DNA from 4 places in the Hahella chejuensis KCTC 2396 genome. Region 1 is predicted to be linked to each of the others. Evidence: riboswitches for the same ligand, from Rfam matches in the RefSeq annotation. Region 1 holds a riboswitch; each other region holds the start of a gene.
What was found. Region 1 has a riboswitch for cobalamin ahead of HCH_RS30845 (ABC transporter substrate-binding protein). Riboswitches for the same ligand answer to the same signal wherever they lie in the genome.

Region 1 (7,541 bases):
TGGGTTCCGGCGGCGCAGAAACGGGAGCCGCAGCCATAACTGGCGCGGGCTCCACAGATGGGGGCGCTGGCGTCGGGGTCGACGGAGCAGATTCGCTCACTCTGGGGGCGTCCTGTGGCTTCTTCGCCGGGGTTTGCGGAACGGGTTTGTGCGCCACTTGCTCTGGCTCAACCGTCTTCTCTCTTACGGTTGGCTTGCTGACAGGGGAAGGTTTGGGCCTGGCAACTGGCGTCGCAACCTGCCGGGGCTCCGCTTTGGGTTTCGGGGGAACGGGTTTTGGGACCTCGACAGGTTGGGGCTGCGGAGTGGGCAGGGAAACTGGCGCCGCTGCGGGTCGCGCTGGCGCGGGAGCCGCGGAAACTGGCGCTGGCGCCGCCGGGGCCTGTATGGCCACTGTCATCGTAGTCGATGTGAGTCGATCTCTAACTGGCTGCGGCGAATTGAAATACAACATCAACGTCAGATGCGCCGCCAGAGAAGCGACCAACGCCATCCATAGCAATGGCGGATATTTGCCGTTGACGATGTCAGTGCTCACTTCAAACTCCAGGGCAGCAAATACGGCTGCTCCTCATGACGTCCTCTCACCACTGAGACGCCGAACGCCTGTTGAATACGTTCATCGCTCAATACCTCATTGGCGCCGCCCGCCACCACGGTTCCGTCCGGCATCGCCAGCATCGCCCGCCCACAAAAGCGCAACGCCAAGGTCAGGTCGTGCAACACGACTACGCCGATTCGCCCTTGTCGGGCCCAGTTCTGCAAATGGCTCATCACCTGAATCTGGTGTTGCGGGTCAAGGCCGGCCACCGGCTCATCCGCCATCAATACGGGAGCGTCCACCGCCAGCGCCCGCGCCAGCATCACCCTGGCGCGCTCGCCGCCGGACAAACGGGTGACGGTGCGCTGCGCCAGATGCGTCACATCCGCTTGCCGCATGGCGTTCTGAATCAACGCCTGGTCGTCGGCGCTTAGTTTGCTGCGCTGCGTCTGCGCCGGAAACCGTCCCAGACTGACCAGGGTCTCCACCGTCAATGGCCAATGGCAATCGGTGTCCTGATCCAGATATGAAATATGCTGCGCCCGCTGTTTCGGCGCCATCTCGCACAGATCCTGACCTTGCAGCCGCATAGCGCCGGATAGTTTGGGGATCAGGCCGACTATGGTTTTCAACAGGGTGGACTTGCCTGCGCCGTTGCTGCCCAGTATCGCCGTCAGTTGTCCGGATGGCAGACGAAAACTGACATCGGATAAGACCGGAGCCCCGGGATACCCCACCTGCAATCCGCTTAGTTCCAGACTCAGCGCGTCGCTCATACCAGGGCCTCCGCTTTACGCAGGTGACGCAACAGCCACAGGAAAAACGGCCCGCCCAACAACGCTGTAATGACGCCGACTCGCAACTCCGGTCCCGGCGGCAGACAGCGCACTGCAATATCGGTAAGCAGCATCAGACTGCCGCCCGCCAGTGCGCTGGGCAGCAGCAACCGGCCCGGCCGCCACTCGGTGAACGGCCGCAACATGTGCGGCACCACCAGTCCCACAAACCCGATGACGCCGCTCACCGCCACACTGGCGCCCACCGCCAATGCCACGCCCAGCCCCGCCACCCATTGTACTTTCTGCAGACGCACGCCCATGGAACGGGCGGTATTTTCTCCCAGCGATAAGGCATCCAGGGAGCGCGATACGCTGAACAGCAAGACCATGCCCAATAACGCAGGCGGCGCCGCCAGATAGAAGTGTTGCAAAGTGCGATGTTCAAATGAGCCCATCAGCCAGAACAGAATGTCCTGCACCGCGAAAGGATTTGGCGCCATATTCAAAGCCAGCGCCGTCAGCGCTGAACTGAACGAATTAATCGCGGCCCCGGCGAGAATGATCATCACAATGCCCGCTTCCGACCCCACAATCGCCACCAGCGCCAGCAGTCCCAGCATGGCGCCGATAATGCCCGCCACCGGGGTAAACAGACCGCTGGCGGAAAATCCAAAATAGATGGCGCACACGGAACTCAACGCCGCCGTGGAGGACACTCCCAGTACGCCGGCGTCCGCCAGCGGATTGCGCAACAGCCCCTGCAATACGGCGCCGGACAACGCCAATACGGTTCCGCATAACAGCGCCAACAGCGTCCGCGGCAGACGCACTTCCCATAGAATCAACTGAGTTTCCAGGTCCCATCCCGGCCAGCTCACTCCCGACACCCGGCCGGTGCATAGCGATAGCGCGAACAGGAAAGCCAGCGTCAGACTTAATACCCATAGCAGCCGGTTATAAGTCATCCGCGACCTCCCCTTCGGAGGCCTTACGCTCATGCGCCAGGATATGATCCGCCACCTTTTGAGCCGCGAGGGTCATGGCGGGGGTTCCACAGGACAACCAGTCGGCGGGGATATACAGCGGTTTAAACCGGGAGGGACGGCGTTTCAGCAATGGATGCTCCACCCAGTTAGTGGCCAGCGCCTCACTGTCATAGCTGTTGCTGACCAGCACCAATAAATCCGGACGCCAGCGCACCAGCGTTTCCAGATCTACCTGTCCCCAGCCTTGCACGCCTTGCTCACTCGCCACGTTGATCACGCCGATGGCGTCCAGAAAAGCGTCCTGAAAATTCCCTTCGCCAGCGATCCAGCCATTGGCGTTAAGGACCAGCGCCTTTACCTGTTTATCCGCTATCTTTCCATGAACATCCGCGAAGTAATCGCGCAATCCTCTGACAATGTCCGCCGCCTGCTCAGGCTTACGCACGGCCTCCCCCACCATTCGCCAGCTCGCCTGCAAGTCGTCAAGGGATTGCGGCAGCGGAATCTCAACCCATCGCATATTGAACTTTCCCACCATCGGCTTCAGCGAGGACGCGCCATACTGGCCCGCCATTACGATATCCGGCCTGAGTTCGAGCACCTGCTCGATAAAACCAAAGTTGGCGGGAATGTCGCGCAGGGTCGGCGCAATTGCCAGCTCAGAGGGCTGATGGCTGAGCCAGGTGACCGACACCAGATTTTCCGGGGCGAGATACCCCATCATCTGGTCAACGCACTGGTTGACCGACATGACTGTGGGCTCAGCCGCGCGAACATCGCCCGCGTTGACGGAAAGAGTGAAAGTAAGCGCTGATAGCAATCCCAGGGCCCGAAAAGCCTTAACCAACATGCAGATGCCGCCTTGAATCGATGCGAGGTGCGAATCCGGCGTAAATTCCCCGTTTACGGTCGGATATAACAGGCTCTGAGTGAGAGCGAACAATGGCAGGTCTCCTGGCTTGCGTTTCGCAGCCTAACCCCACCTTCCCGAGCATGGAGACAGTCTCCAGTCAGTGGCTTTGACGGCGTCGCGGTTAGGAGGGGCGACGCTATCCGGGGCAGGCTCTTCGCTCACAGTTGCGGGGACAGCTCCGGTTGATCAGGCCCTGGTATGATTGGGCCCGCCGGATTCCCATTTAATCCTGCTCACATCGAAAATGATCGAACTTTGAGCAACTGGAACCATTGCGGCCCACATTATCGTGAATTGGTCATTTTAAGTCCAGAAAGCCGCTGAGGGGCGCTGGACCTGTCTGCAAGATTGTGTCAGTTTTACGCTCCCGTAATCACCGACAAGAATAAGACTGTATGACCGACGCGCCTCTGTCCCGCCATGGACTCATTCTGAAACGCCTGTTGTTCCTTGTGTTTATATACGCGGGATTAGCCTACGGTTTGAGCCTGCTGGAATATACCGTCTTCAATCTGACCGGTTGGTCGCCGGTGAGCATTGAGCGCAGTGTCGAACTGCGCAGCCGGGAAGAGGTGAAAAAAGAATTCGATCTTTGCGGCGGCCCGCTATTCGCCGCCAACGCCGTAGTCAGCGCCCGTGAAGGCGACCCTCTGCTCGCCCGCTGCGGACGCTTCTGGCCCTTCTATCATTACACCATTGAAGCCACCGCCCACCCGTTGCTGCCGGGCTCCTTCATTCTGTACCCGGATGAAGCGCCGGAGGCCGCAACCGCGCGGGAGAATTTCATTATCAATATGCAGGTGGTTAACGGCGGCTTCGCCTTGGTGGCGTTATTTGTGATTGGCCTGAGCTGTTTCGCCGGCTATCGCTTTCTTATCAGGAAAGACGAAGAAGCAGGCTACAGGACCGCCTTTCATGGCTTTATCAGCAGCTTCCTGATGCTCGCCTGCTATAGCGGCGTCATGTTTCTCATTGACCCCACTTTCAGCTTTGGCTGGTAATCCCGCTTAGCCTGCGCGCAACCAACCCCCCAGCTGGCGGATCGCGTCTTCCGCCTCCGCCGTCCAAGGGGCCGCGCAATTGAGGCGCAGGCAATGCCTGTACTTGTCGCCGTCGCCGCTGAACAGGGTTCCCGGCGCAATGCTCACCCCGGCGGCCAGCGCTTTGCGATACAACGCAACGGTGTCGCGACCTTCCGCCAACTCCACCCACAGCACAAAACCGCCCGCCGGCTGCGATACCCGCACGCCCGGGGGAAAATGCCGCAGCACCGCCGTCGTCATACGCTCCACATGCACCGCGAACTCATGGCGCATGCGTCGCAGATGGCGGTCGAAATCCGCCTGCGCCAGATAATGCGCCACCGCCATCTGCGGCAAGCTTGGGCAGGCCAGGGTGCTGGCGAATTTCAGGTAGCCGACCTGGGGCAGCCAGCGCCCCGGCGCCATCCATCCCACCCGCAAACCGGGGGCGATTGATTTGGAAAACGACGAACAATACAGCACGCCGCCGGCGCGGTCATAGCTCTTCGCCGCTCGCGGCCGCAGACCGGAAAAGCCCAACTCGCCGTAAATATCATTCTCGATCAGAGGAACGCCTCGGACTTCAAGCAAGCGCACCAGCTGCTCCTTGCGCTCATCCGGCATCAGGCATCCCAGGGGGTTGCTAAAATTGGGCATGGCCACACAGGCTTTGACCGGCCACTGCTCCAACGCCAGTTGCAGCGCCTCCAGGCTGAGCCCGCTTTTAGGATCAGCGGGAATTTCCAGCGCCTTTAGTCCCAGCGCATCAATGACTTGCAGCAACCCAAAGTAAGTGGGCGACTCCACCGCCACTACATCTCCCGGCTGCGTCACCGCCCTCAACGCCAGAGTCAGCGCTTCGTGACATCCGTTGGTAATGAGAATATCGTCCGGCTCCAGGTCGCACCAGGCGTCCTTCATGCGCTGCACGATGGCCTCGCGCAAACGCAGCGCGCCAGGAGGAAAGCTGTACGCCTCAATCTCCTCACCAGACTCGCGCAACGCCGCCCGGAACGCCTTTTCCATCGCCGCCGCCGGCAAGAACTGCGTCGCTGGCGCCGCCATGGCGAAATTCATCCCCCGCGGCGACTGAGTCGCCTGCACCAGGCTCATGATGGTCTGCTGGGTGTCCACCAAGGTCGGTGCGCTCTCGAATCCCGTCACCTTGGGCAAGGCCGCGCCCCCTTCGGCTGCCCCTTCCTGGTTACGACGACGCACGTAATAACCGGATCGCGGCCGCGCCTCCACCCAGCCCTGCCGCTCCAGCAGCCGTTGCGCCGCCATGATGGTGGACACGCTGACGCTGAAGTGCTCCACCAGATCGCGGGTCCCTGGTATACGGTCTCCCACGGCGTACATTCCCTGACGGATACGCCCCGCCACGGCTTCCGCCACTTCTTCGTATCGCTTTTTGCTCATACCGGTCGCCGCCTCATTCATACGTAAACAAGCACAGTTCTTCATCGATATATCAGTACAGTGAGCGAAAATTAAAAACTGTATCGATATATATAAATTTTTCTTGGCCTATATCGCAATCCTGCGTCTGTTTATTGTTGATGTTTTTCCCCATCAACCTGACGAAGCAGGAGAAAGACTATGCAAACCGCCGCCGCCCCCACCCCGTATTGCTGGCTGAACGGAGCCATCGTTCCCGCAGCGGAAGCGGCGATTTCCGTCTACGATCATGGTCTGTTGTATGGGGATGGCGTCTTTGAGGGGTTGCGTTTTTATCAGCGCACCCCGTTTCGCGTAGAGCGACATTTACAGCGACTGCCGGACTCCGCCGCCGCTTTGGGGATTGTCCTGCCTTATGACGCCAACGCCTTACGCCAGGGAATCAACGCCTTGATAAGCCGTTATGACGGCGAGAGCGGTTACCTGCGTCTGGTGGTCACCCGCGGCCCCGGCAATCTGGGGTTGAATCCGCGCAACTGTGCGACGCCGAATGTTTTCATTCTGGCGGATCAGCTCAGCATGGCCTCCAGGGAGGCGCAGGAGAAAGGGCTCAAACTGATTATCGCCAGCGTACGCCGCACAGTGGGCGCGGGTCTGGACCCCAGAGTAAAAAGCCTGAATTACCTCACCTCGATCCTGGCGCGCATGGAGGCCAATGTCGCCGGCGCCGACGAAGCCTTGTTGCTGAACGAACGCGGTCAGGTGGCGGAAGCATCCGCAGAGAACCTGTTTATCGTACGCCAAGGACATCTGTTGACGCCCCCCACCAGCGATGGCGCGCTGGCGGGAGTGACTCGCTCGGTGATTATGGATCTGGCTCAGGCGGACAACATACCCGTCAGTGAGCGCACGCTCACCCCTTACGATCTGTATACAGCGGACGAATGCTTCCTGACCGGCAGCGGCGCAGGGCTCCTGCCCGTTGCGGAGGTGGACGGACGCCCCCTCCGCACTTCTCCCGGCGAGGTTCTGCAACGTCTGCGTCAGGCTTTCGCCGCCTTGATTGCGCAGGAGTGCGGCGCTTAACTCACTCGCGCCCGTCAACGCATTCCGCGTTGGCGGGGTCGCTATGGCAACGCACTTTCAGCATTAATTGCAGGGCTTTGGGGTCATAAGCGCCATCCTGCTTCAAGGCGATGCGTACTTCCTTGAGCATATTGCTAAAACCGGCGGTTTCCTCCTGATTGGGGTGTATCCACACCTTCGCCGGTATTTCCGCTTCCGCCTTACGCACCATATCCATCAACTCATCAAAGCGCCCCTGATAATGTTCCCGCGCTTTCTGAGCGAAATCCGCATTAAAGCGATCTTTACGCACCAACATCTGATAGGTCATCTGCGCGAAACTGTATGAATACACGCCGCCATCTGGTTCTACGCCCTTGTATAGCTCCAGAGGCTGATAGGCGATGGCGGGAGCGTAGGCGACATCAACGCTGCCGTTATTGAACTTACCGGCGAAGCTGGAGGGCGTAGCGCCCACCACGGAGCCGCCCACATGACGCACCATGGTCACCGCCGCAGGATCGTAATCGAAAGTGGCGATTTTCTTGCCCTGTATCGTCTGCACACTGTTGACGCGGCGATCCCGCACCAGCACATACACCGCGCCGGCGGGCAGCAGCCCGGCGACTTCATAATCGCCGCTGGCCATCAGTTTAGCGGCTTTCGGCTGCGCCAGCGTCTGCAGAATCGTCTTCAGCTCGTCGTACCCCGGAATCGCGCCCAGCGCCACCAGGGTCCCGGTAAAGCGATTGAAATCACGCGCCCTCACATCGGTCAGTAATACGGCGTCGCACTGACCAGCGCGGAAATCGTCAGCCGCGATTTTTTCATCCGTGT
Region 2 (7,541 bases), 100 kb from region 1:
TAGTCGTACACGTCCTGGGACATGTTGATATCCAGCGGCGTCCAATGGTTCTTGTTGGCGTTGAGGAAAAATTCCCACGCCCAGGGATACTTGAACGGCGCCAGCTGGTTGATGTCAGTCATGCCGTTCACCACCCGCTTGTCGTCAGGGTTGACCGGGTCCAGTTTCTGCGGAACTTCCTCTGGAACCGGCTCCGCCACGGGAGCGGGCTTGGCCGCGCTGTCAGGGGCTCCCCCGGCGGCGGGGGCCGCAGCGGGAGAGGTGGAAACGGGTGACTGCGGAGAAACAGCAGAGGATGTGGACACAGCAGGAATCGCCACCGCCAGAGGATCGTCCCAGTCCGACAGGGTCGCAGTCTGCTTCATCAGTTCGGTATTCATGGTCATAGCTCCTGGTTGTTATCGTCGCTTACTGACAGGCTTCGCAGTCCGGGTCGAGAATCGAGCAGAACTTCGGTTGCGGTTCCTGATTCTCAGTGTCGTCAACATCAGGTTTGGCGTTGTCGCTCTGGGACGCGCCGGAAGAAATTTTCTCCATTTGCGTGGCGCCGAGAGAGCGCAGGTAATAAGTGGTTTTCAGTCCTCGGGACCAGGCCAGTTTGTACAGGTTGTCCAGCTTTTTACCGGAAGGCTCCGCCATGTACAGGTTGAGGCTCTGCCCCTGATCAATCCATTTCTGGCGACGGGAGGCCGCTTCCACCAACCAGCGAGGATCGATCTCAAACGCGGTCAGGAACAGCTGCTTCACGTCTTCTGGAATACGATCGATCTGCGCGACGGAACCATCGAAGTACTTGAGGTCGTTGACCATGACGGAATCCCACAAATCCCGCGCTTTCAATTCCTGCACCAACCAGGGGTTGATCACGGTGAACTCGCCGGACAGGTTGGATTTGACGAACAGGTTCTGATAAGTCGGTTCAATGGACTGGGATACGCCGACAATGTTGGAAATCGTCGCCGTGGGCGCGATCGCCATCACGTTGGAGTTACGCATGCCCTGCTTTTTCACCAGCTCGCGCACCGGCGCCCAGTCCAGACTGTGACCGCGATCCAGCGTACAGAATTCCGCGCCGCGTTCCTGCTCCAGACGATCCAGAGAATCGATAGGCAGGACGCCCTGATCCCACAAGGAACCTTCGTAGGTTTCATAGCGGCCGCGCTCTTTGGCCAGATTGGAAGAAGCGGTAATCGCAAAATAACTGATCAGCTCCATGGACTGATCAGCGAAACGCACCGCTTCTACGCTGCTGTAAGGCAGGCCAAGCTTGTACAGCGCATCCTGAAAGCCCATCAGGCCCATGCCCACCGGACGATGACGCAGGTTGGCGTTGCGCGCCTGGGGCACTGCGTAATAGTTAATGTCGATAACGTTATCCAGCATGCGCACTGCGGTATAAACCGTGTTGCGCAAACGATCGTGATCGATTTCGCCATTGCGAATGTGGTTGACCAGGTTGACCGAGCCCAGGTTGCACACCGCGATTTCGTCCTGGCTGGTGTTCAGTGTGATCTCCGTACACAGGTTCGAGGAGTGCACCACGCCAACGTGTTGCTGCGGCGAACGCAGGTTGCAGGGGTCTTTGAAGGTCACCCAGGGATGACCGGTTTCGAACAACATGGAGAGCATCTTGCGCCACAGATTCTGCGCAGGCACTTTCTTGAACAGGGTGATGGCGCCGCTTTCCACAAGGGATTCGTAATGGGTATAGCGCGCTTCAAAAGCAGAGCCGTACAAATCATGCAGATCCGGCGCATCGCTGGGTGAGAACAGGGTCCACTCTTTGTCCTCGAATACCCGCTTCATGAACAGGTCAGGAATCCAGTTAGCGGAGTTCATGTCATGGGTGCGGCGGCGCTCGTCGCCGGTGTTCTTACGCAGCTCCAGGAACTCTTCGATATCCAGGTGCCAGGACTCCAGATAAGCGCACACCGCGCCTTTACGCTTGCCGCCCTGGTTCACCGCCACCGCCGTGTCGTTCACGACTTTCAGAAACGGCACTACGCCCTGAGACTTACCGTTAGTGCCTTTGATATGGGAGCCCAGAGAGCGCACTGGCGTCCAGTCGTTGCCCAGACCGCCCGCCCATTTGGACAGCAGCGCATTATCCTTGATCGCGCCGTAGATGCCTTCCAGATCGTCCGGCACTGTGGTGAGGTAGCAGGACGACAACTGCGGACGATTGGTTCCCGCATTAAACAGGGTCGGCGTAGAGCACATGTAATCAAAAGAGGACAACAGATCATAGAACTCAATCGCACGGGCATTGGGATCGTCTTCCTGCACCGACAATCCCATGGCGACGCGCATGAAAAACGCCTGCGGCAGTTCCAGACGGGTTTCGCGCCAGTGAATAAAGTAGCGGTCATAAAGGGTCTGTAATCCCAGGTAGGTGAGCTGACGATCACGTTCCGGCTTAAGCGCGGCGCCCAGACGCTCCAGATCGAATTTCAGCAGTTCTGGCGACAGCAATTCATGCTCTACGCAGCGCTCAACAATCGCGCGGAATGCGGTGGGATAAAGCTCCGCCATTTCGCCCTCGGTCGCGGACGCTGCGATGTTCAGATAGCTCAGAGACTCTTCGCGCAGACCATCCAGCAACAAGCGGGCGCACACATAGGAGTAGTTGGGTTCTTCTTCGATCAGCGGACGCGCCGCCATGACCAAGGCAGCGTTGACGTCTTTATGCTTGACGCCGTTGTACAGGTTTTTCAGTGCGCCCTGCAGCACTTTTTCCTCACTGACGCCGTCCAGGTCCGCGCAGGCATCGCTGATCACTGTACGTAGACGTCCCATGTTCAAAGGCGCTTCCGAGCCATCAGCGAATTTCACATTGATATCGGGATGCGTCTCCCCTGACTGTTCGCTTGGCGCCGGCGCGCGCTGACGGGCATGCTCTTCACGATACAGCACATAGGCGCGGGCCACTTTATGAAAGCCCCCGCGCATCAGGCCCAATTCCACCAGATCCTGGATTTCCTCGATGTGCACCGAACCGCCTTCCGGGCTGCGGCGACGCAGACGCGCCACGATATCTTTAACCAGTTTTTCTACGGAATCCCGCACACGGGGCGAGCCGGACGCGGACTGTCCTTCCACCGCCAAAAACGCCTTGGTCACCGCCATAGCGATTTTGCGGTCGTCAAACGGCGCAGCCTGACCGGTGCGTTTGATCACCTGCAGCAGGGCGTTATGAGTGTGTGACTCGGATGAAACAGATGGGGAGCTGGAGGCGCGCGCCTCACTGGGGGACGAAAAACTGCCGGTCATGGGATTGTCCTCTATCGCGTGTTCTGGCCGAACCTCCGCGAACCGGGACATAAAGCGACGCACAGACAGGACGAAAATCGCCTCGCTTAGAGCGGCGCTTTATCATTACCCTGAGTCGCGAAGGCATGAAAACTTCAGCATGGCAGGTCTTCGGACTCGGGGGCGTTTACACGTTTTTTAGAACCTACGGCGACCGCTTCCCATCCACTTTCAGGACAGTGCGTGGGCGTTTTCACCCGCGTCGCTTTCGTTCCCCCACACCGCTGCGCGTCAGTACCGGACTCTCACCGGATTCCCTCTTAGCACAACCTGTGAACAGGCGTGAACCATAGCTGGAGCACAATATATGGTTTTAGATATTAAAAGTAAATACTAGATGTAGCGTAAAGGCGATGCAGCAAAGCCGCAGGCAAACTGGATGAAATCAGGCAAGAATGACGGCGAATAAGAACTTTTTCAGTAGCGCTTGGACGCCCACGCCGATGATGGTAAGAATAAAAATCTCTGAATAGGCATCCGCTTTGGTGATTAACTTCAACGCCACCAAATAAAACCCCAGCGCGAGAAGAAAGCCAAGAAGACCATAGACAAAGTGTACAATCAAAGCCGCCGTAAGAACGATCAAGAACGCTTCAATAAACGCCAGCGAGACTTTCAGCAGTTTGGCCGCGGCGAACAGGCAAGCACTCTCGATCAAGACGCCAATGATTAGATTCAAATCCATGAGAATTCCCAAAAGGCGGCCATTCTAAACAGTAAACCGACGCAGTCAATACAGCGAAACCACACTGATGTCCCTAACGTCAACCTTCACATATCCAAGATTTTCATGGCGACCTAACAGGCGAATTTTGCCCAACCTCATTGTCATCCCAAAAATAAACGGGTAATTACCTGAATCCAAAGTAATCCAGGATGCAAATCAGCTAAACTGCTAATAATTTTCTTTTTCGCATTAAGGATTGGCTTTGCCTGAACGCCGCCGCTTTTTCAAAGAAAAACTGACGCCCTATTTTGCGCCGCCTATGTGGTTGCACTGTCTTTTGTATGTGTTAACGCTGGGCGTGTACGAACTGTTCTGGCATTACATGAATTGGCGCAAGTATCGGCTAATATCTGGAGATCCCATCTGGCCGCCGCTGCGTGGCCTGTTGTTTTACTTTTTCATTCCTTCTCTGATTGGCAATCTCGCACGCAGTTCCTCCTTGGCGGGCCGTTCTGACCCTCTACTAGGTCCATGGTCCAGCGCGCTTTACATTGCAGCCGTGATAGCGGCCTCTACTCTCGCGCAAGCATTGCATCCTTTGTTTATTCTGTCCGCCTTTCCTTTTCTGACCTATTTGAACTGGCGGGCGCGGTGGATCAATCAGCAGTTCATAGCTGTTCCAGCCCAGTCGAGCGCCGGCGTCTCTGCACTCGAAGTCAGCCCGCCGCCGCAATCTGGAGGCGCGCCCCTCGCTTTAAAACCCTCTTTTCAGACTGCCGAAAGCTTTCGTTGGCTGGAGATACTCACCTGCATCGCCGTTGTTTGTATCGCTTTGACGTTTGCATTGAACGCCGGACGTAACGGGATCATCAAATCCCGCCTGACCGAAGCTTTTGGCTTATTGGAGGGGACCAGACTGGACATAGCGGAAGCGTACGCTTACTCCGGCGTCTGGCCTGACAGAGAAGGGCTGCACGCTTTGAGTAATGTCGAGCCGACTTATTTCCAGCATATTGAACTAGATCCAAACGGCGCCTTGCACTTCACCCTTTCCCCTCGCGCGGGAGAAGCGCCAAGGACCATCAGCTTTCGACCGGTCGTCAGCAATCCTGATGGCGCATTGCGCACCCTGGGCTGGACATGCGCATCAGCGCACTCGGGTCCACGCAAAGTCTACGGCGACGACAAAAGCTCGCTGCCTCCGGAGCAACTCCCCTATATCTGTAGAGGTTAAATCGTGATCCTTATTTCTTCGCCAAACTCGAATCTGAGCCAATTGTTGCGACATTTGAACCATCAGGTTCAACAGGGGCTTTCTCTGGAACAGGCGCTGGCCAGACTGGAGCCTCTCCTGCCGGCTCACGCACAGCCTCAGGTTGAGCAACTGAAAAAAGTATTACAGGGTGACGTCAGCTTACATGCGACGCCTTATCAGGACAGTCCCTTCTACGACTTAAGTCGACTCGCCGCCATTGTGCGCGCCAAAGGCGGCTCGCTATCCGGCTTTCTGGAACGTTATATCTCCCACTCTCACGCCATGGAAGTCTCCTGGCGGGGCGTCTGGGACGGAGTGCAAAGTCTGCTTGGCTACGTCTTCGCCCTGTTAATGGTCGCCATCATTGTTTTCAGCGTCCTGCTCATCAAGGTGTTACCTGGATTTCAGGCGTTCTACAGTGAAATGAACATGGAACTGCCAGCATTTACGCTGACTCTGATATCCGGCATGGAGACTTTTCAGTCGGTTTGGATCTTCGTCTTGATCGGTTTGATTCCGCTATTTTGGATTGGGTTCAAGACGGTCGATTGTATTCGACGGTTGAGGCCCATGCCGGACTTCATGCAACGCCTCCCAGGCTTGTCCTCTATCGCCAAAGCCCATCTGCGTTATATCTGGCTCGCCAACGCCTACCTGCTTAACCGCTCCGGTCTGGATGCGGAAACCTCCTTACGTGAAGCATTGCAGCTCTGTTCCAGCGCCAGCCCGGAAGAGAAGTTCTCGCAGCCGGAATACCTGGATCTGATGATCGCCCTGAAAACTGACGCGCTGGAACAGGAGTTGGCGTATCAGTTCGAGCGTCTCAATGTCGCGTACTCTGCGGCGCTGGCTTCCTTCAAAACCAAATTCGTCGCAGGCGTCAGCACCCTGGTCACCATAGTGGTGGGAGCGGCCATCATCGCCGTCTACCTCCCGTTATTCGGCTTAGGCTCCGCTTTTTAACCGTTATTCATCAAAGGCAGAATTATGACTAACACAGCGCAAAACGGCTTCACCCTCATCGAATTAATGATCGTGGTCGCCATCATTGGCATCCTGGCGTCCATCGCCCTGCCCAGTTATCAGGTCTACGTCACTCGGGCGCAAGTCACTGAGGCGGTCACTATCGTGGGCGAACTGCGAGATCAGGTGAAAGAGTATTACAAATACAAAGGCGATTTTCCGACCGATAACGCCGCCGCAGGTATTCCTGCGCCCAACAAGTTATTAGGCAACTTTGTGCAGAACATTACCTTGGAGAACGGCGCCTTTCATGTTCAGTTGGGCAACAAGGTGAATGCAAGTCTGCAGGACAAATATCTCACCATCCGTCCCGCCATTGTGACTGGCAGCCCCGCCAGCCCGATGACCTGGCTGTGCGGGCATAGTCCCGCGGTTGAGGGGATGGAGGCCATCGGCGCCAACAAGACGGATATTGAACCGGCTTACTTGCCGTCCAACTGCCGGTTCTGAATGCCGAAAACGCTCAGGCGGGGAACAGGGTTTCCCTGCCGTAGCGCAGCTCAAGGGCCAGCCGGTCCGCCTTGGTGAGGCCTTTGACCACCAGCGCGTAGGAGTTATCGATCATCCGTTCGATTTCTCCAGGCGGCACCCCGCCATCCAGCGCCAGTGTATTCCAGTGCTTTTTATTCATGTGATAACCCGGCGTTACAGAGGGGAAGATATCCCGCAACGCCAACGCCTCTACGGGATCGCACTTCAGGTTCATGCGCCCTTCGCCGTCTTCCACGCCAAGGGTCGCGAACATTTTTCCCCTGACCTTGAACACCGCCACCTCGGGCCCGAACGGAAAATCTTCAATGGCTTCAGGTTTACTTAAAAGCGTCTGTCTGGCCGCCGCGTAGTCCATGTTATCGCCTCTGATTGTCGTTAGTCTTTCTGCAGCAACTGCATCCGCTGCGCGATTAACCGGGAGTTCTCGTCCGGCTGCGTCAACAGCCCCGCAATCACGCCAGCCCGGTCCTGCGGATTACGATTCTGGCTGAGTTTGAACTTGCCGTTCAAGGTTTCGATATCAATGCTGAAGCCAACAATGGCTTTCATCATCGCCTCCAGTCTGGCGGGAGGAACTTTGCTCATTTTCCAGGGTTCATCGAAGGCGGCTTCGTGTTTGTCGCTCAACTGCTCCAACAGCCAGGGCAGGCGTTCAGGGGGCAATAATTCTGAGCGTCCCCGCACTTCCACGCTCATAAAGTTCCAGGTAGGGACCATTCCTGCGCTTTCATACCAGTCCGGCGACACATACGCATGAGGTCCCTGAAACAGCACTCGAGTTTCATCGGCGCCGTC
Region 3 (7,541 bases), 350 kb from region 1:
AGCGGGACAACGGGCCTGCATCAGTGCGCTTTCTCCATCAATCTTCACTCATAACTAAAATTCGATACCCGCTTGCGCCTTCACGCCCAAACGGAAAGCGTGCTTTTCATCCTGCACCTGACTGATGGTGTCGGCGATGTCCTGCAACTCCGTCGCCATGGTGCGCCCGGTGATCATCACGTTTTGATGCTGAGGGCGGCGTTGCAGCGCCTTGACCATGGGCTCCACCGGCAGGTAGCCGTACTTGACCATGTAGCTCAACTCGTCGAACAGCAGGAAATCATAGCTGCCGTCGGTCAGCAGTTGCTCCGCCAGGGCCCAGGCCTGACGGGCGGCGGCGATGTCCTGCTCGCGATCCTGGGTTTCCCAGGTGAAGCCATGCCCCATGACGTGAAAGTCCACGCGGGGATGGTCTTTGAAAAACAGAAATTCGCCGGTGGCGTCTCTGCCTTTGATGAATTGAATCACCGCGCAGCGATGGCCGTGGCCGAGTGAGCGCGCCATAGTGCCGAAGGCGGAACTGCTTTTGCCTTTGCCATTGCCCTTGAGCAGGATAAGCACGCCGCGCTCTTCCTGGGCTTGCGCGATGCGCTCGTCAATGATGCGCTTCTTGTTGGCCATGCGACGGCGGTGTTTTTCGTTTTCGTCCAGCATCAGTCGTATCTCCGGGGCGTTAGTGTTCCAGGGCGGCGCGCACGGCGGCCAGCGGGGCGTAAGCGGCTCCGAGGCGTTGCGCCAGTTGTCGGCAGCGATTAAGTCTGACGGCGGTCTGTTCGGTATCCACCACCCACAGGGGCGAACCCCAAATCAGATCGTCCAGCGGATCGCGGCTGCGCCCGTCAGTCAGCAGCAACGTACGGCAGGTCAGATGCGGGTTGGCGCGGGTCTGTCGCGCCAGCAGTTGGCGCGCATGCAGCAGCGCCTGTCGCAGCGGCGTACCGCCGCCAGCGGGAAGTTCGTTGAGCAGGGCGGCGATATCTTTGGGGGCGCGTCGGCAGGGTATCACCCACTCCGTGCGCTGCGCGCCAAACGCCAGCACGGCCAGTTTCTCCCGCGCCAGGTAGGCCTGTCGGGCCAATCCCAGAATCACCCCTTTCGCCTGCGCCAGCGCGCGTTGACTCAGGGTGGAGGCGGAGGTGTCCAGCAGGACGCAGTTCAGGGTGTCGCGACTGTGGCGACGGGGTTGATAGCGTATTTCGCGCAACCCGTCGTCCCGATTGTCGGGGTGGACGAGCGTGGCGAACCAGTCCGGCCGTGAGGACAGCGCCTGCCAGCTGCGTTGCGCGCGACCGAGGGCCGAACCTTGTCGTTGTTCCGCGCCGCCGCGCTGTGTGTCGCGACGAGAGGACGGAGAACGTAGCGTTGGGATCTCGGGCAGTTGTGGCGTCACAGGCTTGTCCGCCGCCATCCGTTGCGGCGGCATGCCCCCCCAGTCGCCGGCGGTTCCGGAAGATGACGAAGAAGATGAATCTCCTCCACTGTTGGCGCTTCCGCCACCTTGAGGGGGCGCGGCGCCAGTGGGGGGAGGGGGTGTGTCCTGATGTTTGGCGCGATGGCTAAGCGCGAACGAACGCGTCGCCGCTACGTCTTCCACGCTGACCTCGTCGCGTCCGTTCCAGGCGGCGTGGGCGATGGCGGCGCGGCGCCAGCAAATGTCCGCGCGCACGCCTTCTACGCTGGCGGCGAGGCATTGGCTGGCGATATCCCGTTGTATATCTGTTGGGCAGAGAACCTGCGGCAGGCGTTCGCGGGCGGCGGCGATGCGGCTTTTCAGCTCTCGTTGCGCATCGCGCCATTGCGCCCGAAACGCGTTGCGATCCTGTTCGAAGGCCAGACGCCGCTCCACAATAGCCATGCGCTGTTCCACGTCATAGGTTTCATCCAGCGTGACCGCGAGACCGAAACGGTCCTGTAGCTGCGGACGCAGTTCGCCTTCATCCGGGTTCATGGTGCCGATCAGAATAAACTGCGCCGGATGGCTGTGACTGAGGCCGTCCCGCTCGACAAAGTTCACGCCCGAGGCCGCCGTGTCGAGCAGGGCGTCCACCAAGGGGTCGGGCAGCAAATTGACTTCATCAATATAAAGCACGCCGCCGTGAGCTTTGGCCAACAGGCCGGGGTTAAACTGCACGCGTCGCTCGCCCATAGCCTGTTGCAGGTCAATGCTGCCGATCAGGCGCTCTTCCGAAGCGCCCAGGGGCAGAGTGACGAATTTGTCCGCCGCTTCCGGCAGCAGATCCGCCAGTCCCCGCGCCAGTGTCGATTTGGCGGAGCCGCGCGGACCGCTGATCAAGACGCCGCCCAGATGAGGATTGATGGCGGCGAGCAGCAATGCGGTTTTCAGCGGCTGCTGGCCGACAACCGCGGCGAAAGGGTAGGCGGCGGGGGCAGCCTGGGCGGCGACGTCCATTGACTCAGCGCGCCTGCAGCGCAGCGTCCTGGCTGCTCCAACGACGCAGGAACCAGGCGCAGGCCAGCCCGACGATCACCCAGAACAACGCGTTGGTCAGGGTGGCGGCGGTGATGAATTGATGATGCAGCATCTGTAGCGCTTGCAGAGCCTGTGGGTTGGCGGCGGCGAACTCCGGCGCATTGGCGTGCGGCGCGCCGACCAGGTGGGGAATAATCAGCAGAGGCAGTCCGCCCAGCTTTTTCCATCCCGGCGCGAACGCCAGCAAAGCGAACCCGATAGCGGTGACCAAGGCGGTGGCGATCCACCACAGCTGGCGATTTTCCAGCGCGGCGGCCTGCATACCGGGAATCTCCGGCGGCAGTCCCAGGGCGGGAGCGACAAAGAACACGCCATAGCCCGCCAGTCCCCACACTAATCCCGCGCCCCAGCCTGCGCCGCTTTTGCCGCTGAGTCTGGCGGCGTACATACAGGCCAGCATCAGGGCGCTGAAGCCGATACCGGCGAGCACGTTGGCAAGCAGGGTATACAGGGTGCGCTCCAGGCCGTCTTCCGGGGCCCAGGCGTCTTCGTCATGATGATGGCCGCCAGCTTCGGCGCCGCCGTGGTCGTGCTCATGATGGGCGTCCGCCGCCGCATGCTGGTGATCTTCCATTACGACCGGCTCAGGCTCCTCGCCGCCTTCGTAGGTTTCCGCCTCCAGAATGATACTGGTGACCTGGGAGTGTTGTACGGCGCTCAGCAGGCCGCCAGCCAACAGGCCGACCAGCAGCGACGCCAGGATAATACGCTGAAATAACATGTCTCTTCCTCATGCGATGCGTCGTCGTGCGTGTCTTAAAACCTGTGCGGAGTTGACGCGGACGAACGGACGTCAGGCCCTGTAGGAGCCAGGAGAATCAGTATTTTTTAGTGACAGGGGAAGGCAAACGCATGCCGGGTGTCGTGGGCGGCGTTGTGAGCCGCATCCATGGACAGAAAACCCACTGCGAACAGAATCAGTCCGCCGAAACACATGGCGCCGATAAGTTGTAGCGCTGCGTTATTGGAAGCCAGCAATGGAAGAGAGAGATTTTTAGTTTGCATGATCTGCGCACCTACCCGTACGAACTGCAGTGGATAAAGCAAGGCCGGTCTCCGGGCTTACGAAAGGTCGAAGCATTTTCGACACAACATTTGCGCCTTCCCATGTCAAAACTGACGACACAGTGGCGTTGGCAAATTACTTTCGATTACCGTTGCGGGGGCAGCACTGGATTAGCGTAACGCGCACCAGATTTCCCGATTATCTCGCGGTCGAGCACCTTGGTCAGCGGGATATGCTATTGGCTGAATGCGGGGGAAGTCAACAAGTTAGCGGGTTGCAATGCGCGTGGACCATGGTGAGAATAGGTCGCCTCATCATGAGCCTGGCGCATACCGACCGATGGAAACATTGCTGATTCTTGTCCTCGCCCTGAGTTTCGACGCCCTGCTGGGAGAACCGCGCCGGCTGCATCCCCTGGTTGGCTTCGGGCGTTACGCCGGCTGGGTGGAAGGGGGCATCCGCATCGCCGACTTCTCTGCGCCAACGATGCGCGCGCTTGGCGCGGCGGCGTTGACGGCCGCTATTCTGCCCTGGACGGCGTTCGCCTGGCTGGCGGGCGAGTGGAGTGAATCTTCCGCCTGGGTGCGTATCCTTTTCTCCGCTTTCGTACTCTATCTCGCTATCGGCTGGCGCAGTTTGCTGGATCATGCGCGCAGGGTCGCCGCGCCGTTGCGCAGGCATGACGCGGACGCGGCGCGGCGCAGCTTGTCCATGATCGTCAGCCGCGACACGGCGGGACTGAGCGAGGAGGAAATCGCCTCCGCCGCCACGGAATCGGCCCTGGAGAATGGCAACGACGCCATCTTCGCCGCGATCTTCTGGTTTCTGGTCGCAGGCATTCCCGGCGTGGTGTTGTATCGTCTCAGCAATACGCTGGATGCAATGTGGGGCTATAAGAATGCGCGTTATGTGAATTTTGGCTGGGCGGCGGCGCGATTGGACGATGTCCTCAACTGGATTCCCGCCCGCCTGACCGCCTTCAGTTACGCCTGTTGCGGCGCCATGGACAGCGCCCTGCAATGCTGGCGCGCTCAGGGCGCACACTGGAAAAGCCCCAATGCGGGACCGGTAATGGCGGCGGGCGCAGGCGCGCTGCGGGTGCGGCTCGGCGGCGCGGCGACTTATCACGGCAGCCTGCAACAACGGCCGTTGCTGGGCTGCGGCGACGCCGCCTCGGCGCAATCCATCGAAGGCGCCTGTGCGCTCATCAATCGCGCTCTGGCATTGTGGACGGCGACGGTCGCCTTGGGAGCATGCGCGCTGTGGCTGTGGGGAGCGGTTTGAATGAACGGGAACGACTTCGATAACGGGGCCGGCCATGCGGGCCCTCAGGCGGAAGAGCCGGTTCCCGTCCATGGCGGCGACCTGGGAAAGTACAGTCAACTCTACGGCATTGACCCTGATGACTGGCTGGATCTGTCCACCGGCGTCAGTCCGTTTCCGTACCCATTGACGAGCATTCCGGCGCAAGTCTTTCGGCGTCTGCCTTATTTCGATCCGGCGCTGCAACAGGCCGCCAGCGCTTATTACGGGACGGATTCCCTGCTGGCGATTCCCGGCGCGCAATGGGCGATTCAGCATCTGCCCGCCTGCTGCGCGCCCGGCGCAGCGGCGCTGCCGGACGTCGGTTATCGCGAGCATGAGCATCACTGGCGTCGTCAGGGTTTCAACATCGTCCACTATCCTGCGGGGGATCTGGCGGGGGCGGCGGCGCGTCTGGCGCAGACAGAAAACTTGCGCGTGCTGGTGGTGATTAATCCGAATAACCCCGCCGCCCGTACGACGCCATTGGCGACGCTGCGTGAGTTGGCGCAGGGACTGCAAACTCGCGGCGCGGTGCTAGTGGCGGATGAAGCCTTCGCCGATGCGGAGGCGGATTCCAGCCTGCTGGGCGAGACCTTGCCGGAGAACGTCGTTGTGCTGCGCTCCTTCGGCAAATTTTTTGGCTGGCCGGGAGTGCGTTTGGGATTTGTGGCGGCCGCGCCTTACTGGCTAGCGGCGTTGCAGCGCCAGCTTGGTCCCTGGACGGTGAACAGCGCCGCGCAATATGTGGCGACGCGGGCGCTGCGCGATGAGGCCTGGATTGTCGCCATGCGCGATAAACTGGCGCGAGTGAGCGAGTCATTGCAGGACCTGTTGTTGGCGCAGCCAGCCTTGAAGACAGCGCTTGAATGCCGCCGCACGTCGTTGTTTGTTTCCGTGTTGACGACAACCGCGCAGGCCGAGCGGATTTTCCAACGTTGCGCGCAGCGGGGAGTGCTGATCCGCCTGTGGCGGGTGAATGCCGAGCTGGCGTACTTACGGTTTGGACTTTTTGACTTGGAGGACGCTGGTCTCGCAGGGAGACTGACCGCCGCCCTCGATAACAAATAAGGCAATTCATGACAGACAGCGGCTTTTCCCCTGAAGAAAGACAGGCGGTGTATCGCGCCATCTATGAGCGACGCGATATGCGTCATTTCCTGCCGGACCCGGTGGACGACGCGACGTTGGAGCGCATTCTGCAGGCGGCGCATCATGCTCCCAGCGTGGGCTTCATGCAGCCCTGGCGCTTTATTCGCGTCACCGAACCCAGTTTGCGCCGGGATATCGCCGCCACGGTGGAGAAAGAGCGCTTGCTGACGGCGGAGGCGCTGGGCGAACGCGGGCAAGAGTTCATGCGTCTGAAAGTGGAAGGCGTGCGTGAGTGTCCGGTATTGCTGGTGGTGATGCTCACGGATCGCCGCGAAAAATATATCTTTGGCCGTCGCACCATGCCGGATATGGACCTGGCCTCCGCCAGCTGCGCGATTCAAAACCTCTGGCTGGCGGCCCGCTGCGAAGGCGTCGGCATGGGGTGGGTGTCGTTGTTCGATCCCGGCGAGTTAGCCGCGTTGCTGCAATGTCCGGTGGGCAGTGAGCCCATCGCCATTCTGTGTCTGGGACATGTGGACAAATTTTACGACGCGCCCATGCTGCAACAGGAAAACTGGAGTCAGCGCAAGGTCTTGGAGGAACTGGTCTGGTTCAACCAGTGGGGCGGCGCGGGATGACGGAATTACAATAAATAACATTTTCTCATGACTGGAAGGCGTCTCCAACGTCGCTCCCTGGATCGCACTGAAATTGGATTGGCGTCGTCTCAGTAACATTGAATTGAGACGAGCTAAACTCTGAGATCCATAACTAAAAAGGAGTGGGATCATGGGATTGGGATGTAAAAGAGATGGCGGTACTGCAATGGTTTACCGCATGAGTTGGGATGGCAAGTTCTCTGAGAGTGAAACCAATGTCGGCGGCCCCTGGCCGAACGGCGTGGTGAAGGTGTTCGCGCCGGAGGGGCTGGACAGGGAATATGTGCAGATTGTGCGAACGACATTCCGTCGCTGGGAGCACTGCGTTCTGGAATATTGGGGCGTCCAGTTGATCAAGTTCGTAGAAGTCGGCGCGGCTGGCAATGGCGTGGCCACACTCAATTTCGCCAGCAACTCCGCGGATATCGGATATTTCCCCGGCGCCAGCACCAAGCTGGGAGTCTATGGCAAAGCCAATATCAAGTCGCTGCCCCATGAAGTAGGGCACGCCCTGGGGCTGGCCCATGAGCATGAGCGCGACGATGCGCCAGACAGTGTGCTCAATACCTGGGGCGCTAACAAAATGGCGCTGGACGCCTACAAGCTGAACAAGCGCAACAGCACCCGTAAATTTGAAACCTATGGCACAGATTTCGACCCCAAATCCATCATGATGTATGCGGATCAGGCGGCGGGTCTGATGGACTCGGTCGACAACACCCGTTACGGCGGCTGCAAGATTGATCCCGGTCATGTTGTCAGCGGCGATTGGAACCCCAGTATGGGCGATCTGGAAGTGCTTGGCCGCATCTACCGCCACTATTCGACGATTTAAATTCCCCGTTATGCGGCGCTTTGGCGGCAACGCTAGAGCGCCCGGACTGACTCCCGCTCAATAATTTTGTGCGGGATGATCACGCTGTCGGCTTCCAGGGTTCCGGCGGCGGACATGTCCAACAGCATTTCCGCCGCACGACTGCCCATGGCGAAC
Region 4 (7,541 bases), 1.2 Mb from region 1:
TGTGAGTGATCAGTGATGAAGTCTAGGTACGGCAAAATTTTGCTTATTGTTCTTTTACAGCTACTGACGGCCGCTTTCGTCTTTCATTTCATATCTATCGTTTATTCAGAACAGCAGGCGGCAGCCAATGGGGTTAGCACAATTGAGGTTAAGAGCGGCGTGCGTTACCTGCTATTGCCGCTTGTCGTCACGGTTATCATTATCACAGGAGTGATCGACCGGAGATTAGGTTCGGCATTCTTTAAAAAAGCGCAGGGAGGAATTATTTTCGCAGCCTTTTTATGCTTACTTTTTATAGGTTGGTGGATGGAAATGTCGGTAGTCTACTTTATTGAAAGCATGGGATATCAGGATTGTGGAACAACATATTCAGGGGTGTGGTTGAACGTTTCACTTTACGCGCACGCATCTGAAGTATGCCCTTAACACACTGCTTTAGCGTTGCTTTGCTTGTGCTGGAAACCTGTATCGTCAGATAGGTCGATGGCTCGGAGCCGGCAATCACTCCAATTTCCAGTCCTCTCCTGTATACTTGCTCGCTAAAGATGAATTGATGACCTGATATTTGGGATTACTATGGCGATTAAACGCGTATCTTCTTGGCTATTGGTGGTGGGGTTGAGTCTGGGCGCATTGGCTGGCTGTTCTCCTGAGGTGGGGAGCAAGGACTGGTGTGAGGATATGGCGACCAAGCCGAAGGGTGACTGGACGGCGAATGAGGCGACGGATTACGCCAAACATTGTCTGTTCCGCTCCGATAGCTAAGCGAGCGAACTCCGCTCCTCACTTATTGGGAACAGGGGCGAGACTACATTTTGATAGTTATCAACAGGTTGTCGTCACCTTGAAGCCTGTTGTTTTCGTGAGGCGCTTTGTGCGCCTTGACTTTGCCGGGGCGGCCATTTAGCTTACGCCCCATTGCATCAGGTGTCCCACGAACATTCGTTCACGGGATGAAACGGGAAGTCGGTTAAAATCCGACGCTGCCCCCGCAACGGTAAATGAGTCAAACGACAACCCCCTGTCACTGCGGATTCGCGGGAAGACGTTGTCGCCGGTTACGCCACTCATGAGCCCGGAGACCGGCCTGACGCCTGCTGATCGCGTGGCATAGCGGAGGGCTTTGCCGGGATTCGTCTGACTCGACTCCTTTCCCTCTTTGCTTGTTTCCGCTGCGCAACCATTACATTCACTGGCGCTACTCTTGTCGGAACATTATGAGGCTTGTAACCCTTTTGCTTTTAGTTGGCTCTCAACTGACCGGCGCTCGCGCGGAAGAGTTGGGGCCTGTTGTCGTCGAAGCCAAGGCGCCATCTGCGGATGAGATTGACGCGGAATATCAGACTGGCTTCGTGAAAGTGATCAAGCGCGAGCAATTTGACTCGAAAGTCGCCACCGTCGCGGATGTGCTGAAGAATGAAACCGGTGTCCAAGTGCGGCAGAGCGGTGGGTTGGGATCTTACTCGGCTGTTTATCTGCGCGGCTCCACCAGTAAGCAGGTGAATGTTTATCTGGATGGGGTTTTGCTAAACGACGCCACTGGCGGCGCGGTGGACTTGAGCCAGATATTGTTGAGCGGCATTGAGCAGATTGAAATTTATAAAGGCGCGACGCCGATTCAGCTGGGCTACTCCGGGGTCGGCGGCGCGATCAATATCAAATCCCTTCGCTTCAGCAAGCCCATCAAGCAATTGGCCCTTGGGTATGGATCATTTAACAGTCGCAAAGGGGCGCTTACTTTCGCCGATAGCGTAGGTGAGACAAACTACCTCGCTTCTCTCGATTATCTCGGCAGTGATAACGATTTCGAGATGCTGAACAATAATCAAACTGAATTTAATCCCTACGATGATCGTGTAGAGCGCCGTCGTAATGCGGACTTTAGTCAGTTCAACGGCATGTTGACAGCGGAGCGAAGCTTGTCGGATCGTACGGATCTGCAACTGATGGCGCAACACTTCAATAAAGATCAGCATCTGCCTGATATCGCCAACTTAGAGAGTACGCGAACCAGTCTGGATACGGATTTCACTCGTTTGCAGAGCAAACTGAGTTTCGCGAGAAATGCGCGGGAAAATTACACCGGGCGTATATTCTGGTCCACCCAGGAAGAACGATATGACGACAGTCAAAGCCGCGTCGGCCTGGGCGTGCAGAAAACACGAGCAAATACGGATGTGGTCGGCGCAGAGCTGTATGGCTCCTATTCATTAGGGTTGCATCTGTTCTCCGCTACATTGGAGGCGCGGAAGGAAACTTATCAAGAAGAGGACCTGACCCGACGCAGCCAAAAGCAGGACTTTGAGCGCATGACCTATTTATTGGGAGTACAGGACGAGTGGGCGGACGCGGAAGACATCTGGCTGGTGCGGCTGAGTGCGCGCCAATATTTTCTTGAAGATGAAACCCCTGCTGCATCCATGAGCGGACGCGTGGAGACGGCTTCCGACAGCGCTCAGTATCACTCATTGCAGGCGGGCGTTCGTTACCGCCTGACAGATTGGTTGTCGCTCAAGACCAATGCATCCCGTGATGTGAGGTTCCCTCAGTTAGCGGAGAAGTTCGGCGATAGAGGATTCTTCATTGGTAATAGTGAGTTGCAACCGGAAACAGCGTTGAACGGTGACATCGGATTTGAAGTGGGCGTAGATAGTTTTAGTGTATCAGCGGCCTATTTCTATCGGGATTTAAAAGATGCTATCGTCCCCTCTTATGACTCAAGGGGAGTCGGCCGCTTTGAGAATGTTGGCAAAGCAAGGGTTAGCGGAGTGGAAGTGGACGCCATGTATCGACCTGTTCCCGCCTGGACGTTTATCGCCAGAAGCACCGCCCAGGACACAGAAAACCTGTCAGACGCTCGCGATCTGCACGGCAAACAACTGGCGGGCGCTTACACCTATTCCCACTTTTTATCCGCCGCCTGGAGTATCGGGCGCATCACCACCTCCGTCGAGTATCGCCATGAATCCGGGGCTTATTACGACAGCGCTCAGGAAACGGAAGTGGAAGATCAGAACATTGTCGATGTGGTGGGACGCTGGTCCGATGGCGAGACTACTGTCGAAGTCAGCGCAAACAATGTGACCGATGAAGTTGTTGAAGCCTTTAATGGTTTCCCCTCTCCTGGGCGTCACTTCTTTGTGTCTTTAATGCATTTATTTTAATGGCTTACTTTTAATAAAAGAGGGTTCGGTCATGCCAACAAGCTACAAAATATTAGGATGGATTGGTCTATCTCAAGCGCTTGTCTTATTACTGAATGGATGCGGAGGTGGTGGAGTTGAAGGTACTGCAGGCACAACTCCAAAATCAGAGACCCTCGCAGTTATCGCTAACATTTCTACAAATTTTGACTCAAGTGAAATATCTATTGCTTCAGCCGTTTCTCCTTATGATGTTGAGGAAGGTTATGCTGGCTCAGACAAGTCTGACATCGCAGTTGCTGTTTGGGGGGATTACTTTTATCGCTTGGGTAAGTTTGGTCAAGATAATATTACTAAATATAGTTTTGACCGTCCGGGTGGAGTTCCTGAGTGGCAGGTATCGACCAATGATCCAGGTAAGTCTTTAAGTAATCCATACGATATCTTATTTGTTAGTGAAACGAAGGCGTATGTCCTTCGTTATGGTGCGTCTTCCATCTGGGTGGTTAATCCAAGTGATCCGGAAGACTTCAAAATTAAAGAAATAGATTTGAGTCACTACGATGACGATGGCGTGCCAGAAATGTCGGCGGGGGTTATCGTGAATGGGCGTCTCTATGTGGCCATGCAGCGCATGGACTCTACATTCGCGCCGGATGAAGCATACGTAGCCGTCATAAATACGGCTACAGACAAAGAAGTCAATACATTTACTGATGATGCTCATTACGGGATTAAACTAAGTATCAAAAATCCGCACAAATTAGTGGCGATGGATGGCTTTGTGTATGTTGTTGGTTCTGGCAGGTATGCGACATCTTCGACCCCCCCTGACTACACTGGGGGAATTGAAAAAATTAATACCAGTAACTATACCCACACTCAGATAATTGATGACGACCTGGGTACTGATCATCCATACGGACTTATTACAGATATGGCGATAGTATCAAGCACAGTCGGTTATTTTAAAGGATCCACCGGCTATAAAGATGACACTCTGTATCGTTTTGATCCATCTACAGGGGCTACCTATAAGTCCTTTATTCCGGGAACGAGCAACACAAATCTCCGAGCCCTTGCAGTAAGTCCTAGTGGAGAGATATGGATAGGTATTGGAGGAGATAACCCTGGTTTGGTCATAGCAAGTGTTGTGACGGAGCAACGGAAAAAAACGATTCCTGTTAACAAGGACCCGGCACAGATCGTATTTATTAAAGTCGAGAAAAACTAACTCAATAAAAATATTGAGTATTGGTTAAGGGAAGCGTTATGACTAATAAGACGCTCATGATCCAGGGAACCACTTCCGACGCTGGCAAAAGCACACTCGTCACCGCAATATGCCGCAGTCTGTTGCGGCGCGGCGTGAAAGTGGCGCCGTTCAAGCCGCAGAATATGGCGCTTAACAGCGCCGTAACAGTGGACGGCGGTGAGATTGGGCGGGCGCAGGCGGTGCAGGCGCAGGCCTGTGGCCTGCAGCCGCATACCGATATGAATCCGGTGTTGTTGAAGCCTAATACGGATATTGGCGCGCAAGTCATTATTCATGGAAAAGCCCGCGCCAATATGGACGCAGTGGCCTATCACGATTACAAACGCACCGCTATGCAGGCGGTGTTGGAATCTTTTCAACGACTCTCCTCCGCTTACGATGCGGTTCTGGTGGAAGGCGCAGGTTCTCCAGCGGAGATTAACCTGCGCGATCGCGATATCGCCAATATGGGTTTTGCGGAGGAGGTCGATTGCCCGGTCATCCTGGTCGCGGATATTGACCGGGGGGGCGTGTTCGCTCATTTGGTCGGCACCTTGGCTTTATTGAGCGAAAGCGAGCAGCGGCGCGTACGCGGCTTTGTCATCAACCGTTTTCGCGGCGACATTGCTTTGCTTGAGCCGGGACTTCGGTGGCTGGAGGAATATACCGGCAAGCCTGTGTTGGGAGTGTTGCCTTATCTGAACGGCCTGCATCTGGAAGCGGAAGACGCCTTGCCGCGAGACTCAATCGTTAAATCTGACGCGACGCTCAAAGTCATCGCGCCGGCCTTGCCCCGAATCAGCAATCACACTGACTTTGATCCACTGCGCTTACACCCGCAGGTAGACTTCCAGTTTATCGGGCCGGGCCAGTCGCCGCCGCCTGCTGATCTCATTATTCTTCCTGGCTCCAAATCCGTACGCAACGACCTGCAGTGGTTGCGTGAAAATGGCTGGGAAGAGGTTATTCGCAAGCATTTGCGCTATGGCGGTCGAGTCATCGGTATTTGCGGCGGCTATCAAATGTTGGGACGTAGCATCGCCGACCCTCATGGCCTGGAAGGCGTTGCTGGAGAGAGCGTCGGCCTGGGATGGCTGGATATCGCCACCACGCTGGAGCCGGAAAAGCAATTGCGGCGAGTGGAAGGGCGGCTGTGGCTGGATGACGCTCGGATTACCGGCTATGAGATTCATGCTGGAGTGACTCGCTGCCTAGCGTCGCAAACGTCGGCGGTGTGTCTTGAGGACGGACGACTGGATGGCGTCGTCAGCGATGATAATCAGGTGTTGGGGCTTTATCTGCATGGACTGTTTGAGAGCCCGCAGGCATTGACGGCTTTGTTACGTTGGGCGGGCCTGAACGAAGTGCAGCGCCTGGATTACGATGCTTTACGAGAAGCAGACATAAATCGCCTGGCGGATGTCGTGGACCAGTATTTAAACTGGGAGGAAATCGCAGGGTTTCTACAGGTTGGGCCAAACAGCGACGACAGGGAGAGCAGGGCGTGAGGACGTTGATTCTGGGGGGCGTGAAGTCAGGAAAGAGCGCGTTGGCTGAGCAACTGGCGATTTCCCAGGACAAACCCGTCGTCTATATCGCTACAGCTACCGCCGGCGATGGCGAAATGGCCGCGAGAATCGCTCATCATCGCGCCCGCCGTCCATCCGCCTGGGGATTGATTGAGGCGCCTGTATATCTCGCTGACGCCATTCGCGACGCTATGCAGGGAGGGAGTATGGTGCTGGTGGACTGTCTGACGCTTTGGCTTACCAACCTTTTGATTTCCGACTCCAACGAGCTTTTTGAACAGCAACGGCAGGCGCTGTTGGACGTGTTGCCCGACCTCGATGGCGACATCATCTTCGTCAGCAATGAAACCAATATGGGCGTCACGCCTTTAGGGGAGCTATCGCGCCGCTATTGCGATGAAGCCGGGCTGCTGCATCAGGCGCTCGCCGCCCAGTGTGATCGGGTGGTGTTAACCGTCGCGGGACTGCCTCATTGCCTGAAAGGTCGTTTGGAGCTTGCCTAAGTATACTGATTACCATTAAAAATAAGGTCTGAACCTTAATTGGGCCTGTTGACGTTTTAGCGCGTGGGTTTGGAAAACAACAATGACTGACTGTTTGACGAGAAGAGGATGAAAATGGAATTTATCAGACGCTTGCGCGTTCCCCCGATAGACGACACGCTGGATGCGGCGCTGCACCAAAAAATCGATCAGAAAACCAAACCCCTGGGCGCACTGGGGCAGTTGGAAAGGCTGGCGTTTCAGGTCGCCCGCATCCAGGGCTCCATGACTCCTACTTTAAAGAATCCCTATATTCTGGTGTTCGCCGGCGATCATGGCGTGGCGAAATCCGGTGTCAGCGCGTATCCACAGGACGTCACCTGGCAGATGGTGCATAACTTCCTGCAGGGGGGCGCAGCAATCAATGTCTTCGCGCGCCAACACAATATCAGCATGCGGGTCATCGACGCTGGCGTGAATCATGAGTTTGAAGACCATCCGCAACTGGTTAAAGGAAAAATCGGCCCGGGAACAGCAAATTTCCTGGAACAACCGGCCATGTCCGAGGAACTCTGTGAGAAGGCGTTGCGCTTGGGCGCGGCCCAGGTTGACGCGATCGCGGAAGAAGGCTGTAACGTATTGGGTTTTGGTGAGATGGGCATCGGCAACACATCTTCCGCCTCCATGCTGATGAGCTATCTTCTCGACGTTCCTCTGGAGCACTGCGTTGGCCGTGGCACAGGGTTGAGCGATGAGCAATTTGAACACAAGGTTAAATTACTGCAGCAGGCGGCGGAGAAGTATCCCAACTTGAAAAGCCCGATTGATATCCTGCAGACATTCGCTGGCTTTGAAATTGTCGCCATGGTGGGAGGCATCTTGCGTGCGGCGCAAAACCGCATGTTGGTGTTGATTGACGGGTTTATCGCTACGGCGGCCTATCTGGCCGCCTATAAGCTGGCGCCGGCGATTGGCGAATATGCGATTTTCTGCCATCGCTCCATGGAGCAAGGGCATCAGCATATGCTGGAAGCGCTCAAGGCTGATCCGATCCTGAAGATGGATCTGCGATTGGGAGAAGGGACCGGCTGTGCGCTGGCGTACCCTCTGCTGCAGTCTTCACTGAACTTTT

Region 2: linked by a shared signal. The riboswitch ahead of HCH_RS31265 (ribonucleoside-diphosphate reductase subunit alpha) and the one ahead of HCH_RS30845 (ABC transporter substrate-binding protein) in region 1 are both predicted to bind cobalamin.
Region 3: linked by a shared signal. The riboswitch ahead of HCH_RS29175 (CbtB domain-containing protein) and the one ahead of HCH_RS30845 (ABC transporter substrate-binding protein) in region 1 are both predicted to bind cobalamin.
Region 4: linked by a shared signal. The riboswitch ahead of HCH_RS04350 (TonB-dependent receptor plug domain-containing protein) and the one ahead of HCH_RS30845 (ABC transporter substrate-binding protein) in region 1 are both predicted to bind cobalamin.

Annotation. Positions count from the first base shown of each region.
Region 1 covers NC_007645.1:6,941,389-6,948,929, forward strand. The annotation lists gene HCH_RS32870 (energy transducer TonB) at 1-538, opposite strand, end outside; gene HCH_RS30835 (ABC transporter ATP-binding protein) at 535-1,317, opposite strand; gene HCH_RS30840 (FecCD family ABC transporter permease) at 1,314-2,285, opposite strand; gene HCH_RS30845 (ABC transporter substrate-binding protein) at 2,275-3,249, opposite strand; cobalamin riboswitch at 3,233-3,508, opposite strand; gene HCH_RS30850 (hypothetical protein) at 3,615-4,220, shown strand; gene HCH_RS30855 (PLP-dependent aminotransferase family protein) at 4,227-5,660, opposite strand; gene ilvE (branched-chain-amino-acid transaminase) at 5,841-6,725, shown strand; gene HCH_RS30865 (putative solute-binding protein) at 6,727-7,541, opposite strand, start outside.
Region 2 covers NC_007645.1:7,042,674-7,050,214, forward strand. The annotation lists gene HCH_RS31260 (ribonucleotide-diphosphate reductase subunit beta) at 1-380, opposite strand, end outside; gene HCH_RS31265 (ribonucleoside-diphosphate reductase subunit alpha) at 409-3,270, opposite strand; cobalamin riboswitch at 3,394-3,616, opposite strand; gene HCH_RS31270 (hypothetical protein) at 3,695-3,994, opposite strand; gene HCH_RS31275 (pilin) at 4,239-5,210, shown strand; gene HCH_RS31280 (type II secretion system F family protein) at 5,214-6,194, shown strand; gene HCH_RS31285 (pilin) at 6,219-6,704, shown strand; gene HCH_RS31290 (MmcQ/YjbR family DNA-binding protein) at 6,718-7,101, opposite strand; gene HCH_RS31295 (FMN-binding negative transcriptional regulator) at 7,122-7,541, opposite strand, start outside.
Region 3 covers NC_007645.1:6,594,940-6,602,480, reverse strand. The annotation lists gene HCH_RS29195 (cobyrinate a,c-diamide synthase) at 1-21, opposite strand, end outside; gene cobO (cob(I)yrinic acid a,c-diamide adenosyltransferase) at 55-654, opposite strand; gene HCH_RS29185 (ATP-binding protein) at 674-2,410, opposite strand; gene HCH_RS29180 (CbtA family protein) at 2,415-3,212, opposite strand; gene HCH_RS29175 (CbtB domain-containing protein) at 3,320-3,496, opposite strand; cobalamin riboswitch at 3,521-3,733, opposite strand; gene cbiB (adenosylcobinamide-phosphate synthase CbiB) at 3,837-4,781, shown strand; gene cobD (threonine-phosphate decarboxylase CobD) at 4,782-5,870, shown strand; gene bluB (5,6-dimethylbenzimidazole synthase) at 5,879-6,529, shown strand; gene HCH_RS29155 (M12 family metallopeptidase) at 6,681-7,385, shown strand; gene HCH_RS29150 (LacI family DNA-binding transcriptional regulator) at 7,418-7,541, opposite strand, start outside.
Region 4 covers NC_007645.1:952,404-959,944, forward strand. The annotation lists gene HCH_RS04340 (hypothetical protein) at 16-426, shown strand; gene HCH_RS04345 (DUF3012 domain-containing protein) at 577-765, shown strand; cobalamin riboswitch at 909-1,106, shown strand; gene HCH_RS04350 (TonB-dependent receptor plug domain-containing protein) at 1,218-3,164, shown strand; gene HCH_RS33555 (hypothetical protein) at 3,196-4,377, shown strand; gene HCH_RS04365 (cobyric acid synthase) at 4,416-5,906, shown strand; gene cobU (bifunctional adenosylcobinamide kinase/adenosylcobinamide-phosphate guanylyltransferase) at 5,903-6,430, shown strand; gene cobT (nicotinate-nucleotide--dimethylbenzimidazole phosphoribosyltransferase) at 6,545-7,541, shown strand, end outside.